DNA from 2 places in the Streptacidiphilus albus JL83 genome. Region 1 is predicted to be linked to the other one. Evidence: riboswitches for the same ligand, from Rfam matches in the RefSeq annotation. Region 1 holds a riboswitch; the other holds the start of a gene.
The links. A riboswitch is a leader RNA that binds a small molecule or an ion and turns the genes downstream of it on or off. The one in region 1 is predicted to bind cyclic di-AMP.
Positions count from the first base shown of each region.

Region 2: linked by a shared signal. The riboswitch ahead of BS75_RS19670 (M23 family metallopeptidase) and the one ahead of BS75_RS09335 (C40 family peptidase) in region 1 are both predicted to bind cyclic di-AMP.

Region 1 covers NZ_JQML01000001.1:2,148,689-2,156,206, forward strand. Annotated here, with positions in the region: gene BS75_RS09315 (glycosyltransferase family 4 protein) at 1-967, opposite strand, end outside; gene BS75_RS09320 (glycosyltransferase family 87 protein) at 1,154-2,332, shown strand; gene BS75_RS09325 (hypothetical protein) at 2,289-3,560, opposite strand; gene BS75_RS09330 (C40 family peptidase) at 3,574-4,593, opposite strand; gene BS75_RS09335 (C40 family peptidase) at 4,948-6,000, opposite strand; cyclic di-AMP (ydaO/yuaA leader) riboswitch at 6,011-6,178, opposite strand; gene BS75_RS09340 (C40 family peptidase) at 6,512-7,518, opposite strand, start outside.
Region 2 covers NZ_JQML01000001.1:4,557,647-4,565,164, reverse strand. Annotated here, with positions in the region: gene BS75_RS19700 (ABC transporter substrate-binding protein) at 1-327, shown strand, start outside; gene BS75_RS19695 (MarR family winged helix-turn-helix transcriptional regulator) at 445-1,008, opposite strand; gene BS75_RS19690 (MFS transporter) at 1,131-2,507, shown strand; gene BS75_RS19685 (undecaprenyl-diphosphate phosphatase) at 2,695-3,630, shown strand; gene BS75_RS46735 (thioredoxin family protein) at 3,779-4,426, shown strand; gene BS75_RS19675 (VOC family protein) at 4,492-4,914, shown strand; cyclic di-AMP (ydaO/yuaA leader) riboswitch at 5,071-5,224, shown strand; gene BS75_RS19670 (M23 family metallopeptidase) at 5,237-6,265, shown strand; partial or broken gene BS75_RS43435 (hypothetical protein) at 6,299-6,609, opposite strand; gene BS75_RS19660 (coiled-coil domain-containing protein) at 6,703-7,518, opposite strand, start outside.

The DNA of each region.
Region 1 (7,518 bases):
CGGTCTCGCCCTCCAGCACCGCGTCCGGGGCGCCGCCGGAGTCGCCGGCCACCACCGGCAGGCCGGTGGCGCTGGCCTCCAGGTAGACGATGCCCAGGCCCTCGACGTCGAGGCCGCCGCGCCGGGTCCGGCAGGGCATGGCGTAGACGTCGCCGGCCCCGTAGTGCGCCGGGAGCTCCGCCCAGGGCACGGCGCCGGTGAACCGGACCGAGCCGGCCACGCCGGTCCCGGCCGCGAGGCGTTCCAGGTCGGCCCGGTAGGGGCCGTCGCCGACGATCAGCAGCACCGCGTCCGGGATCCGGGCGAGCACCCCGGGCAGGGCGCGGATCAACGTGTCCTGGCCCTTGCGCGGCACCAGCCGGGAGACGCAGACGATCACCGGACGGTCCGTCAGCCCGAGCCGGGCCCGGACCTCGGCCCCGCCGGAGTCCGGGTGGAAGGTCTTCTCGTCCACGCCCGGCGGCACCTGCACCATCCGGGACGCGGCCTTCGGGCCGACCGCCGCGGCGATCCGGGAGCGGGTGTACTCGCCCAGATAGGTGAGGGTGTCGGTGCCCGCGCCGATCCGGTGCAGCAGCTGCCGGGAGCCCGGGAGCTGGGCCCAGGCGGCCTCGTGACCGTGCGTCATGCCGAGCAGCCGCTCCGCCCCGGCCCGGCGCAGCGCGGGCGCCATCAGCCCGAGCGGCGCCGCCGCGCCGAACCAGACCGAGCCGCAGTCCTCCGCCCGCAGGATCTCGACGGCCCGCCTGGTCACCCGGGCCGTGGGCAGCAGCATCGAGCTCCGGTCGCGGACCACCTGGAAGGGCTGCCCGGCGTCGAAGCGGGCGACCTCGCGCCCGTCCCGCCAGGTCGACGCGTAGACCACGATCCGTCCGGCGGGCATCCGCACCGCCATGTTGTGGACGAAGGTCTGAATGCCTCCGGGTCGGGGCGGGAAGTCGTTGGTGACGATCAGCGTGGTGTGCATGGTCCGGCGGCTTGCCCTTCGAGGTCCTCGGAGCGGGGGTGGCTGATCCGTACGATAGGGCAGCACGGCCGCCCCACCGACCGCCGGCCCGAGCGTCGGCCCGACCGTCAGCGAGGAACCATCGCCAGTCAGTCCGCCGTCCGGTCCCTCGTCCGCCGCCCGTGGGCGCCGCCGCTGGCCTGGGCGGTGAGCCGGACCCTGCTGCTGCTCGCGGTGACCGACGTGCTGCCGTTCGGCGGGCTCGCGCTCACCAGCGACGTCAAGGTGATCTACCAGGGCTGGGCCCAGGTGCTGCAGACCGGCACCTTCCCGCTGGACGACATGACCTGGCAGTATCCGCCGCTGGCGGCGCTGGTGATGGTGGCGCCGGGATGGCTGCCCTGCTCGTACTTCACCGGCTTCCTGGTGCTGGTGGTGGTCTGCGACGCGCTGGCCGGGGCGCTGCTGCTGCGGGCCGCGCGGCGCGGCGGCTCGGGCGCCGGGGTGTGGCTCTGGGTGGCCGGGGTGCCGCTGCTCGGGCCGACCGTGTACTGCCGCTTCGACCTGGTGGTGTCGGCGGTGGCGATGGCCGGCCTGCTGGCGGCGGCCCGGCGGCCGGTGCTCGGCGGGGTGCTGGCCGGGCTGGGCGCGATGCTGAAGGTCTGGCCGCTGCTGACGGTGCTGGGCCTGCCCCGGGGGCGGCGGACCCGGGACGCCTGGGCCGCCGTCGCCGGCTCGGCGCTGGCGGTCGGCTTCGTCTGCGCGGTGACCATGAACGGCGCCTTCTCCTTCCTCCGCTTCCAGGCCGACCGAGGGGTGGAGGTGGAGTCGCTGGGCGCGCTGCCGTTCGAGGCGGCGCACCTGTTCGGCTGGCCCGGCACCGCCGCGATGAACTACGGCTCGGTCGAACTCCTCGGCCCCGGCGTGGCGTTGGTCGGCCATGCGATGGTGGCGCTGTCGCTGGGCGGCTTCGGCTGGCTGCTGCTGTGGCGGGCCAGGTCCCGGCGCTGGAGCGCGGCCACGCCGGCCGACGCGGCGCTGGCCGCGCTGCTGCTGTTCGTGGTGACCAGCCGGGTGATCAGCCCGCAGTACCTGGTCTGGCTGATCGGGCTGGCCGCCGTCTGCCTGACCCACCGGCGGACCACCCAGCGGCCGGTGGCCTGGCTGCTGCTGGCGGCGGGCGCGATGACCTTCCTGGAGTTCCCGCTGCTGTTCGGCCAGGTGATGAACTTCGGCCTGTTCGGCAGCCTGGCGCTGGTGCTGCGCAACCTGCTGCTGGCGGCGGCGGCGCTGCTCTCCTGCCGTCGGCTGTGGCGCGGCAGCGTCGCGGCGGAGCCGGCGGTCAGCGCAGGGCCGCGAGCAGATCGGCTCGCCACAGCGCGGTGAAGTCGGCCAGCCCGGTGCCGATGGAGCGGCGCAGCCCGGTGTCGACGGCCGCCTGCTGCCCGCCGCTGCCGCCGGTGGCGGCGACCGCCCGGTAGAACGCCACCAGTCCGGGCTCGCCGTGCCGCAGCACGATGCTCCGGCAGGCGCACCAGGCCTGCTGGTAGTGGGCGGCCAGGTCGGGGGCGGTGCCGTCGAAGGCGTCGTCGGCGGGCAGGGCCTCCGGGACCCGGCCGGCGGCGAGGTCGGCGGCCAGCTCGGGGCAGATCTGCCGGGGGCTGCGGCCGGTGCCGAGGTAGCCGGTCCAGTTGGCGGCGCCCTCGGCGAGCCAGCGCGGGGTCCAGGTGTCGGTGATGGCCCGGGTCGCCACATGGGTGGTCTCGTGGGTGGTCACCACCCGTAGGCCGAGGTCGTTCAGGGTGGCCCAGACCGGCGGGTTGAGGGTGATCCGCTCGGTCCGCCCGGCCTCGGCCGCGCCGTACTCGCCGCTGGTGACGGCGGCGACGGCGGTGAAGTCGGCCGGGTCGACCCCGAGCAGGCTGCCGAACCCGGCGGCGGTGTCGGGCACCAGCAGCACGGTGCGCTGCCCCCAGCCGTCGCCCCAGACCGCGCTGACGTCGGTGACCGCCCGGTCCGCCAGCGCCGCGAGCGACCGCAGCCCGGCGGCTCCGCCCAGCCCGAGCACCAGGCTGTGGCGGCCGTGGACGGCGGTGACCGGGCCGAGGTCCCAGAGCTCGACGTCGCCGCCGGGGTGGTCGTCGTCCGAGCCGAGGTACCAGTCGCCCGAGCTGTCGCTGCTCGGCTGGGTGAAGGTCGGATACCAGGTGGCGGTGACCGGTTCGCTGTCGAATCCGGCCAGCCGGTAGTCCAGCCGCACCCGGGCCGCCTGTCGGGCGCCGGAGCCGAGGGCGGGCGGCAGCGGATAGGCGTCCAGCGCCAGCAGCCGGTACTGCCAGGACGCCAGCGGGACCTGGGCGAGGTTGCCCAGCCACTGCTGCTGGGCGGTGCGCAGCCCGGCCGACCCGGGGAGCACGGTCGCCGCCAGCGCGGCCGGGTCCCGTCGCAGCACGGCCGCGGCGCGCCGGTCCAGCGCCGCCTGGATCCCGGCGGCAGCGGTCGCGCGGCTGCCGCCGGAGTGCCGGAGCAGCGCCCCGCCGGCCACCACGCCCGCCGCCGCGACGCCGCCGGCCAGCAGCAGCCCGCGCCGCGAGGGCGCGCCGGGTATCGGCATCAGACTCGGACCATCAGACTCGGACCACCTCTGCGATCGGCATGTCGGCGGCGCGCTCGTAGCGCACCCGGGCTCCAGGGTAGGGGGCGTGGATGACCATCCCGTTGCCCGCGTACATCCCGACGTGGTGCCGGTCGCCGAAGAAGATCACCAGGTCGCCCGGCCGGGCCTGGCCGAACGGGATGCTGCGCCCGGCGAAGGCCTGGCCCTGCGAGGTGCGCGGCAGCGCCACCCCGGCGTGCCGCCAGGACCAGTACATCAGCCCCGAGCAGTCGAAGGCCCCGGGGCCGGTCGCCCCGTAGACGTAGGGCCGGCCGATGGCGCTGCGGGCCGCCGCCAGCGCGATCGCGGCGCCGCTGCTGGCCGGGCCCTGGTCGCCGGGCAGGGCCACCCCGGCGGCCTGCGCGGCCGCGGCCGCGGCCGAGTCCTCGGCCTGGGCGAGCTGGTCGCGCTCGCTGCCGCTGAGGGTGGACAGCAGCGCCTGGGCCCGGCCGAGCCGGTGCTGCACCTCGGCCTTGCTGCCGGCGATGAGCCGGCGGACCTGCTCCAGCCGGTTCAGCTCGGACAGCGCCACTCCCCGGTCCTCGGCCAGCTGCCGCTGCTCGTCGCGGACGTTCTGCAGCAGCGCCGCGAGCGAGCCGTCCGCCTGCTGCAGCGCGGTCGCGCGCTGCAGGTACTGCTCGGGGTCGGAGCTGAACATCAGGTCCATCAGCGGGTCGAGGCCGCCGCCCTGCCGGTACTCCGCGGCGGCGAGCGACCCCATGCTCTGGGTCAGGAGGTTGACGTCCTGCTGCTCGTCGGCGACGTGCTGCTCGATCAGCGCGACCTGTCGCTGCAGCGCGTGCTCCTGCTCGACCGCGCCGTCGTAGCGCTGGCCGGCCACCTCGGCCTGCCCGTAGAGCGCGTCGACCTGCTGCTTGACCCCGTCCGGCGTGGTCGGTGCGCCGGGGTCGGCGAGGGCGCTGCCACCGCCGGCCACCAGGGCGGCCGAGGCGGCGGCGAGGGTCACGGCGGTGCGGGAGAGTGATCCCACGCCGGAAAGCCGTCCCAGTGCTCGGGTACGTCGGTGGGACGCCACCTGGGCGAACTCCATTCGTCCGGTGCCCGGCCCGGGGGCGGGACGCCGGCTGCGTCCGCTCGGACCAGGCCGCCCCCGGTGCCGCCCGGGGAGGGCGGTCGACGCTGCGGAGGGCCGATCGCAGACGTTAGCGACTCGGACGTATCGCGTCCAAACCCCCCGCACTACGAAAATAAGTGCGAAATACGCTCATGGGGTTGAAATCGCACGTCGCACGGGGGTTGACGGGTGGTAACGCAACGGGCCCGACCCCTCGGGAGAGGTCGGGCCCGTACGGCCGTTTGGGTGTTCTGCCCGGCGGCGCTCCGCTCAGAAGTGGCGCATCGCGTAGATGGAGCCGACGGTGGCCAGTTCCTCGTAGCGGACGACCGCGCCGGGGTGCGGGGCGTGCAGCACGATGCCGTTGCCCGCGTACATGCCGACATGGGCATCGCCGTTGAAGAAGATCAGGTCGCCGACCTGCAGGTCGGCCACGCTGTTGACCGGCGTGCCCTCGTTGATCTGGCTGTAGGTGGTGCGGGTGATGTCCTCGCCGGCCTGGGCGTAGGCCCACATCATCAGGCCCGAGCAGTCGAACTCGTCCGGGCCGGTCGCGCCGAGGACGTACGGCTTTCCGATCCGGGTCTGCGCGGCGGCGAAGGCGCGGGCCTCCAGCGCGTCGCCGGGGGCCGAGCTGCCCAGGTCGGCGGTGGGGCCGTAGTCGGCGCCGCCCGGGGAGCCGACGGCACCGCTGCCGCCGCCACCGGTCACGGCCTGCTGCTGGGCCGCGGTGAGCGTGTTCAGCAGCGCCTGGGCCGCCGCCAGCTTCGCCTGCGCGGTCGCCTTGGCGGCGGCGAGGTCGTTGCTGACCGAGTCCAGGGCCGTGAGCTTGGCCTCGGCCTGGCTCTTCTCGGTGTCCAGGGTGGCCTGCTGGGCCTTGTACTGGGACAGCTCCGACGCCTGGCTGCTGTTCAGCTGGGCGAGCGTGGAGGCCTGGTCGAGGTAGTCCGTCGGGTCGGCGGCCAGCAGCAGCTGCATGGACGCGTCCACCGTCCCGCTGCGGTACTGGGCGGCGGCCACGGCGCCGAGGCTGGCGGACTTGGCGTTGAGGGCCGCCTGCTGCCGGGCCACCTGGTTCTGCAGCGTGGTCACCTGCGCCTGGAGCTCCTGCTGCTGCTGCTGGGCGCCGTCGTACTTCTGGATGGCGGTGTCGGCGGCGGTGTTCAGCTGGGCGATCTGGGCCTTGAGCGAGGCGGTGGTCGGCTGCGGCGCGGCCTGCGCCGACTGCGCGTTCGCGGTGATGGCGACGGCGGTGGCGGCAGCGGCGGTGAGCACGGTGACCCGGGTACGACTCGGATTCTTGGGACGACGATGGGACGCCACGAAGGCGAGCTCCTTCTTCCTACGTCCGCCTACCGGGTGAGCTGACGGGTTCGGGCTGGAAGATCGCCCTACAACGCCTCACCGGCAACCGCACCGGCCTGACGTCGATTCACCCCGAGGAACGAGTGGTTCCCCGGCTCCGAGTTGTCGACACTCCCCTGACGGGCGCACTGCGCACCCCTGCCACGCCTCGGACTCGGCGGGAACCGCCGCTGCCACCCGTGCTGGGCGGTCGACTGAGCGGTGGTTCGGAGATCGACCTTAGTGACCCAACCGTGATCCGTTCAAATCATTGTCAGCAAAAAGGCGACGGCCGACCGATCAACCGGCCGACACCTTACGCACCGAGGTCACTCTATGACCGAACGCCGACGACATGACGGCCAAAACGGTCAGATCACCATGACTGTCGTTATCTGTGTGCCATCTGTCACATGACGGGACGACAGTGGCTCCGCCCCGGGCGGGGAGCCCGGGGCGGAGCCACTGGTGGAACGGTTCGTCAGATCCCTCAGAACCGGCGGATCGCGACGATCTGGCCGAACCAGCTGATCGGCTGGACCGACACGTCGTAGCCGTACTCCGGGGCGTTGAGCAGCATGCCGTTGCCGGCGTAGAGGCCGACGTGGGCGCCGCTCTCCAGCACGATGATGTCGCCCACCTTGGCGTCGGCCAGCGAGGCGACCGGGCTGCCCTCGGTCTCGTCGGAGTAGGAGTAGTGCGGCAGCGTGATCCCGGCCTGGGCGTAGGCCCACATCACCAGGCCCGAGCAGTCGAACTCGTTCGGGCCGGAGCCCTGCCACGCGTACGGCGCGTTGCCGACCTTGCTCATGGCCGCCCGCATCGCGGTCGCCGCCGCGCTGGAGATGCCGTCCAGGCTGATGCCGCCCACGGAGCCGCTGCCGCCGTTGCCGCCGGCACTCGTGCCGCCACCGGCCGTCGTGCCGCCACCGGCCTTGGTGCCGCCGCCGCCCACGCCGGCGCTCGCCGCGACCTGGGCCCGCTCGGCCGCGGTGAGCGAGTCGAGCACGCTCTGCGCCGCCGCGAGCTTCGCCAGGGCGCTGGACTTCGCCTTCTGCATCTGCGCGAGCAGCGCCTGCTGCTGCTTGAGCTCGGCCGTGGCCTCGGCCTTCTCCCGGGCCAGGACGGTCTGCTGCGCCTTGACGCTGCCCAGCAGGTTGGCCTGGGTGGCGTCGAGCTCGCCCTGGGTGGACGCCTGGTCCAGGTAGTCCGTCGGGTCCGACGAGAGCATCAGCTGCATGGAGGGGTCGAACGCGCCGTCGCGGTACTGGGCCGCCGCCTGGGCGCCCAACTGCGCCAACTGCGCGTTGACCGCGGCCTGCTGGCGCGCTATCTCGTTCTGCAGCTGCGAGACCTTCTGCTGGATCGCCTGCTGCTCGCCCTGGGCCTGGTTGTACTGCTCGCCCTGGGTGGTGGCCGCCTGCCGGTCCGCCGCCACCTCGCTCCGGGCCTGGTCCAGGGTCAGCTTGGGCGCCGCCTGCGCTGCCGACTGCGCGG
Region 2 (7,518 bases), 2.4 Mb from region 1:
TTCAAGGCGCTGGACGCCGGCGGCTCGCTCACCGAGGGCGCCCTGAAGAGCAACGACATCCAGGTCGGCGACATCTTCACCACCGACACCACGATCAGTGCCCAGGGCTGGATCACGCTGCAGGACCCGAAGGACCTCTTCGGCTTCCAGAACGTGATCCCGGTCGGCCAGAAGTCGGCGCTGACGCCGACCGTCACGGCCGCGCTGAACGCCGTCTCGGCCCAGCTGACCACGCCCATCCTGCTGAAGCTGGACACCCAGGTCGGCAGCTCCGACCCGATGACGGTCGCGGACACCTGGCTGAAGTCGGTCGGTCTGACCTCCTGATCCTGATCTCCTGATCCGCCGATCCGCGGGCCACCGGCCCGCGAACGGCCGAGGCCGCCCGTCGCTGTGCTGCGACGGGCGGCCTCTCCGCATTCCCGGGCGGCCCGGTCGGGCGGATCAGTCCAGGTCGTCGCAGCGGCCGAGGGCGTCGGGCTGCTGCTCCTCGACCCGCCGCAGCATCCGGCCCAGGTGCCCGGCGAGCAGCGCGCGCTCCTCGGGGCCGGCGTCCTGCAGCAGGGCCTCCTCGAACACGGCCGCCATCCGCATCGACTCCAGCCACTTCTCCCGGCCGAGCCGGGTCAGCTCGATGATCACGCGCACCCGGTTGTTCTCGTCACGGGTACGGGTGACCAGGTCCGCGGCCGCCATCCGGTCGATCCGGTGGGTCATCGCCGCCGGGGTCAGTCCCAGCCGCTTGGCCAGCTCGCCGGGGCCCAGCCGGTACGGGTCGCCGGCCACGATCAGCGCCTTCAGCACCTCCCAGTCGGCCGAGCCGATGCCCAGGTCCGCCAGCTGCCGCCCGTAGGCGACGGACATCCGCCGGGCGAGCCGGGACATGGTGCTCACGATCGTCTCGACCTGCGGGTCCACCAGGGGGAACTCGCGCTGATAGGCCGCTACCTGCTCGCTGATGTCCAGTTCGGACACTGCTGCGGGAGGCTCCTGCGCTGACTCGGTCATGCGTCCAGTGTATAGCCTTGCTCTGTTAAGACTTTAGTAGTGTAGTCTTTCCTGAGAAAGTGAGAGGCTGGGGAACCGGCGGAGCAACAGAGAGTGGAAGGCGGTGCAGCATGACCCGCACGATGCGGCAGCAGAAGCAGGCAGGGCGGAACGGGACGACCGGGCGCAACGCGACGGCGGCGGCCACGCTGCGCCGTGTCCAGGTCGGCAACGCGCTCAGCGCGTTCGGCAGCGGTTTCACCGTCCCCTACATGTTCGTCTACGTGGACGAGGTGCGCGGGCTCGGCTCGATGACCGCCTGGCTGATGTTCACCGTGTTCGCCCTGGCCGCCCTGGTCGTCCTGCCCTTCAGCGGGCGCGGGATCGACCGCTACGGGCCCCGCCCGGTGCTGATCGCCGGGGCGGTCGTCTCGGCCCTCGGCGCCTTCGCCTTCGGTCACGCCACCGGCACCCCGCACATCCTGGCCTCGGCCTTCCTGTTCGGCGCCGGGGTCACCACGGTGCAGCCCGCGCTGGCCACGATGATCGTCCGCTGCTCCACCCCGGCCACCCGCTCGCACGCCTTCGCCATGCAGTTCACCCTGGTCAACCTGGGGATGGGGGTCGGCGCGATGATCGGCGGGCAGATCGTGGACGTCCACCACCCGTCGAGTCTGACGCTGCTGTTCACCATCGAGGCGCTGATGTTCCTGGTGCTCGGGGCGGTCACCGGCGGCGTGCGGATCCCGGCCGCCCCGGCGCTGCCGGCCGTGTCCACGGCCGCCGTCGACGGCGCGGAGCGGCGCGCACCGCGCTCCGACCTGCGGACGCTGCTCGGCGACAAGGCGATGATCAGTGTCTGCGTGCTCGCCGCGCTGATCTTCTTCACCTGCTACGGCCAGTTCGAGTCGGGCGTCGCCGCCTACGGGACCAGCGTCGTCGGGATCTCCCCGGCCATGCTCGGCTTCGCGCTGGGCGCCAACACCCTGGCCATCGTGCTGCTGCAGATGATCGTCGTGCGGATCACCGCACGCCGCCGCCGCAGCACCGCGATCGCCGCCACCGGCGCGGTCTGGCTCGCGGCCTGGGCCGCCGCCGGGGTCGCCGGGCTGATCCGCAGCGACGCGATGTTCGCGACCGTGGCGATGATCTCGGTCTACGTGCTCTTCGGGGTCGGCGAGGCACTGCTCGCGCCCACCCTCGGGCCGATCGTCGCCGACCTCGCCCCGAGCCGGCTGCTGGGCAGCTACAACGCGGCCTTCGCGCTGGTGAAGCAACTCGCGGTGGCGATGGGCCCGGCGGCCGGGGTGCTGCTGGTCGGAGCCGGCCTGTCCGGTCCCTACCTGCTGGTGATGGTCGGCTGCACGGTGCTGATCATGGTGCTGGCGCTGCGGCTGCGCCGTCGGCTGACCCCGCTCCAGGACAACGCCGTGCGCTCGGAGCACATCCTGGAGGGCACGGGCGGCGCGGTGCCGACCGAGGGCGCGCGGCTGGTGCCGGAGCTCCAGCACGCGGGCTGAACCGGGCAGACCCCCTCCGGCGGGCGGTCGTCGGGCACGCGAGTGCCGGGCGACCGCCCGCTGTGATGCCGGTGAACACCCGGCATCGGAGCGGTGAACAAGGGTCGCCCGGTCACGAGGGGTCTACACGGCTGTAGTACTTTCTGACTGCCCAGACTCTGCATTCCTTACAGCCGAAGGCCCTTCGATGTCCGTCCTCACGTATCCAGAAGCGATCGGCGTCGGCCTCATGCAGGGCGTCACTGAGCTCTTCCCGGTCTCCAGCCTCGGCCACAGCATCCTGGTGCCCGCCCTGATCGGCGGCTCCTGGAAGCGGGACCTCAATGTCTCCGCGGCCGGCTCGCCCTACCTGAGCGTGCTGATCGGGCTGCACCTGGCCACCGCGCTCGCCCTGGTCGTCTACTTCTGGCGGGACTGGGTCAGGGTCATCGGCGGTTTCATCAGCTCCGTCCGCCACCGCCGCATAGAGACGGTGAACGAGAAGCTCGCCTGGCTGCTGATCGTGGCGACCGTGCCGGTCGGCGTCGTCGGCCTGGCGCTGAACAAGTTCTTCCAGGACGCCCTCGGCACGCCGATCGTGGCCGCGGTCTTCCTCACCCTCAACGGCCTGGTCCTCTATGTCGCCGAGCGGCTGAAGCGGGGCGGCAGCGGCCGGCGGCGGGCCGGCGACGCCGGGATCGAGGAGCACGGCCCGGACGGCGAAGCGCTGCACCCGGACGAGGTCTCCGACCGCCGGATCACCGCCAAGCTGACCTGGAAGCAGGCCCTGGTGGTCGGCGGCGCGCAGATCCTGGCGCTGCTGCCCGGCATCAGCCGCTCCGGCGTCACCATGAGCACCGGCATCTTCAAGGGCCTGCGCCACGAGGACTCCGCCCGTTTCGCCTTCCTGCTGGCCACCCCGGTGATCGGGGCGGCCGCGCTGCTCAAGGTGCCCTCGCTGCTCGGCTCGGCCGGGGACGGCATCCGCGGCCAGGTGCTGGCCGGCTCGGTCGCCGCCTTCGTGGCCGGCTACGTCGCGGTGCGCTTCCTGACGAAGTACTTCGAGACCCGGACGCTCACCCCGTTCGCGATCTACTGCACCCTGGCCGGCCTCGGCAGCATCGCCTACCTCTCGCTGACCTGAACCGGCTCGCACCGGTGCGCCCCTGGCTCACCCGCACGGGTGATTGCCGCGCGGCGGCTGGACGGTCGGCCCCGCCCCGCCCGGCGGGCCTGCTCGAATGGGTCCGAGGGGCGGTCCTCGCCCCGACCCGGACGAGGGAGGGCCCGCCGTGACCGGCCGCGGACTGCTCGGGACGCTGGCGCTCGCCCTGGCCGGCTCGCTGGCGGCCTCGGCGCTGGCCGGCTGCACCACCGTGGCCGGCACCGGACGCCCCCGGCCCGGCTCCGGCCCGGCCGCGTCCCGCTCCTCCTCCTCGGACGGCAGCGCCGACGACGCGCACCGGGCGGGCGGGCCCGGCTACCTCGGCGTCGCCCGGCCGTTCCCGCCGCTGCCCACGGTCACCCCCGCGCCGGTGCCCGACAGCTACAACCCGGCGGCGGACGCCCCGGCGGCCGTCGCCTCGGCCCTCGCGGCGGCGAAGGCGGACGGCCGGCCGGTGCTGCTGGACTTCGGCTCCGCCTGGTGCGAGGACTGCCAGGCGCTGTCCGCGCTGCTGGAGAACGTCGGCGTGCACCAGGTGCTGTCCCGCAACTACCACCTGGTCACCGTGGACGTCGGGCACTTCGACCGGAACACCGACCTGGCCGGGCGCTACCTCCGGCTCAGCGCCGTCGGCATCCCGGCGCTGGTCGAACTCGGCCCGGACGGCCGGGTGCTCAACTCCGGCACCGGCGGCGTGTACGCCGACGCCCGCGACCTCAGCGCCGACGCCCTGGCCGGCACCCTGGTGAACTGGCTCTACACGACCGGGGGCTGACGGATTTCGGCCTCCCACGTGCACGGACCTCCCGCAGCGGGGCGCTCCGGGGCTAGCGTGGCCCTGTGGCGACGAGTGCGGAGACCGACACGGACAGCGGAACAGGTGCGGACACGTATCCGGGGCCGGTCGTGGGCCTCGGCATAGGGCGGCTGGACGAGATCGTGGTCGACTGCGCGGACCCCGCGCGGCTGGTGCGGTTCTGGGCGGCGCTGCTCGGCGGGAGCCCGGTGGACCGGGCCGGCGACTGGTCCTACGTGGACCCGCCGGGAGGACAGCCCCGACTCGCCTTCCAGGCCGTGCCGGAGGGAAAGCCGGGCCGGAAGAACCGGCTGCACCTGGACATCGACGTGGCCGACATCGCGCTGGTGCGCGCGGCCCTGCTCCGGATCGGGGCGGTGGCTGTGGGCGAGGTCCAGCGGGACGCGGAGGGCGCGTTCCAGGTGATGCTCGATCCGGAGGGGAACGAGTTCTGCCTGGTCCGCTGAGTCCGGACCGGACGAACCCGGACGCCTCGAATACGGACAAAGGCCGCAGACGGTGCGTCAAGTCCCAGCTGGCTCCCCGAACCACTTGGAATCAACCGCCTCTAGGATTAACGTTTGATAACGCAGCACGAAGTTCTGCTGTTCGACGAACGGCGTCGTGCGCTGTCGCCTAATCCTGCTGGCCGTCACTTCCCGTGACGGCCGGGAGCCGGGGAACCACGTATCTGGGGTGAATCGGCCGTTCGCGGCCGTAGGGGACCTTCCTCTCCGAACCCGTCAGCTAACCCGGTCGGCGTGAGGGAAGGAAAGGAGTACGCCGGCCGTGGCGTCGTACCAGTCCGCTTGGGCACCTGTACAGACCGAGGTGCCGCAGCGCCCCGCCGGGATCGCTTCCGGCACCGTCCTCGGACTCGCGGCCATGGCCGCCGTCGGCGCGACCGGGGCGATCGGCCTCGCGGCCCCCGCCAGAGCGGCGACCGTCAGCGACACGCTGACGCTGAGCAACAAGGGCACGGTGAGCGTGGCCGACCACAGCAACGACGCGCTGCCCGCCGGGGCCACCGCCGTCGGCAGCCGACTGCTCGACCCGGGCACGGCCCTGGCCGAGCGGATCCGGACCCAGTCCGCGCAGCAGCGCGCCGACGCGGACGACGCGGCCCGTCGTCAGGCCGCCGCCGCAGCGGCGGCGAAGGCCGAGGCCACGGCCAAGGCCGAGGCCGAGGAACGGGCGCAGGCAGCGGCCCGGGCCGAGGCCGCGGCGCAGGCGGAGGCGGAGAGCCGGGCGGCACAGCTGGCCGCGGAGCAGGCCGTCCAGCACGAGCAGGCGCTCCGGGCCGAGGCCCTGGCCCAGGAGAACGCCCAGGCGGCGGCCCGGGCAGCAGCGCAGGCGGAGGCCCGGGCGGCGGAGCAGGCGCGCGATGCCGAGGCGGAGCAGGCGCGGAGCGCCCAGGACCTCGGTGAGCTGGTCGTCCCGGTGCCGGGCGCGGTGCCCGGGGCCGGCTTCGGACAGTCCGGTTCCTACTGGTCGCACCTCCACACCGGTCTGGACCTCGCCGCCGCCACCGGCACCCCGGTCGTGGCCGTGGGCCGGGGCACGGTCACCTCGGCCGGCTGGGCCGGGGCCTACGGCTACCGGATCGTGGAGACCCTGCCCGACGGCACCGAGATCTGGTACTGCCAGCTCTCCTCGATCGGCGTCGGCGGCGGCGAGGTGACGGCCGGTCAGCCGATCGGCCGGGTCGGCGCGACCGGCAACGTCAGCGGCCCGCACCTGCACCTGGAGGTCCGCCCCGGCGGTGGCGAGCCGGTCGACCCGTCCGTCTGGCTGGCCGAGCACGGCCTCGGTATCTGACCCGGCCGCTGCTGCTCCCCGAAGGGCCCCGGCTCAGCGGGGAGCGACCCGGCGGTCCGCCACCGCCCAGGACGCCACGGCCACGCCGCTCGCGACGGTGAGCACCGACGGCCAGGCGCCGAGCTTCTTGGCCAGCGGGTGCGAGCCGGCGAACGCGGCGACATAGAGCCCCGCGAGTGCGGCCGTCGCGGCCGGACCGGCGGCCCGCTGCCACTGCACCGCCGCGACCGTCCCGGCGGCGAGCAGTGCCGCGCCGCCGAGCTCGCGCTTCTTCGTCGCCGGGCCAGGCCGAAGCCGCCGATCAGCCCGCTCGCGGCGACCAGGGACGAGGGAATGCGTGCCATCGTTGTTCGACCTCCGGGGACGGGTGGGGCGTGCGGGCTCCGGACCCGGTGGTCCGGATCCGCTCCCAGCACCCTAACCCGGCCGGCGGACGGTCAGTTGGTGCGGGTGTTGTGCAGGTGCAGGCCCATGTAGCCGATGTAGATCAGGCCCGTCCCCGAGCAGTCGTCGTGGTAGTGCAGCCGGGGAGCGGTACCGCCGCCGCCTATCCGGAGGTGGGCGCCCATGAAGACCTCGCCGGCCGGATTGACCTCGACCGGGACCGGCAGCTCCCGCTCGCTCTTCCACTTGCCGTGCGAGCGGACGGTGCGCGACTCGTCCCGGATCACCTTGCGCGGGGGGAAGGGGTGGCAGTCGGCCGGGGTGTTCTCGCACCAGCGCCGGAAGTCCCCGCCGGAGGCGCCGCGTACCGCCGCCGCCGCGTAGTCCTGGAGCGCGAGCAGCGCGTCCCAGGCCATCCGGACCCAGGTCGGATGGTCGGTCTGGAGGTCCAGGTCGCGGCCGAGCCGGGCGTCTCCGGTGAACCGGAGCAGCGGGAACTCGCCTTCGAGCCGGTCCAGCAGCTCGGCGAACGAGGCCGGGTCGTGCTGCTGGTCGCGCTCGAACCGGTCGTGCTCCGGCAGGTCCGAGTAGCCGGCCTCGGCCAGCCGTCCGCGCAGCGAGCGGACCTGGGTCCGGGCCGCGCGCAGCTCGCTGTACTGCTCGTCGTACTCGGCGGCCAGCTCCGACTCGCGCTCCTCGGCGGCGCGCAGCCAGCGCCGCACCTCCTGGATCTCGCCGGCCCGGGCCCGCTGTTCGAGCACCTCCTCCTCGTGCTCGTCCACCAGCAGCGATCCGGGCTGCACCCCGTCGATCTCGGCGCCGACGTCGCTCAGACCCCGGGCGCGCAGCGGCGGGAGCGCTTCCAGCGC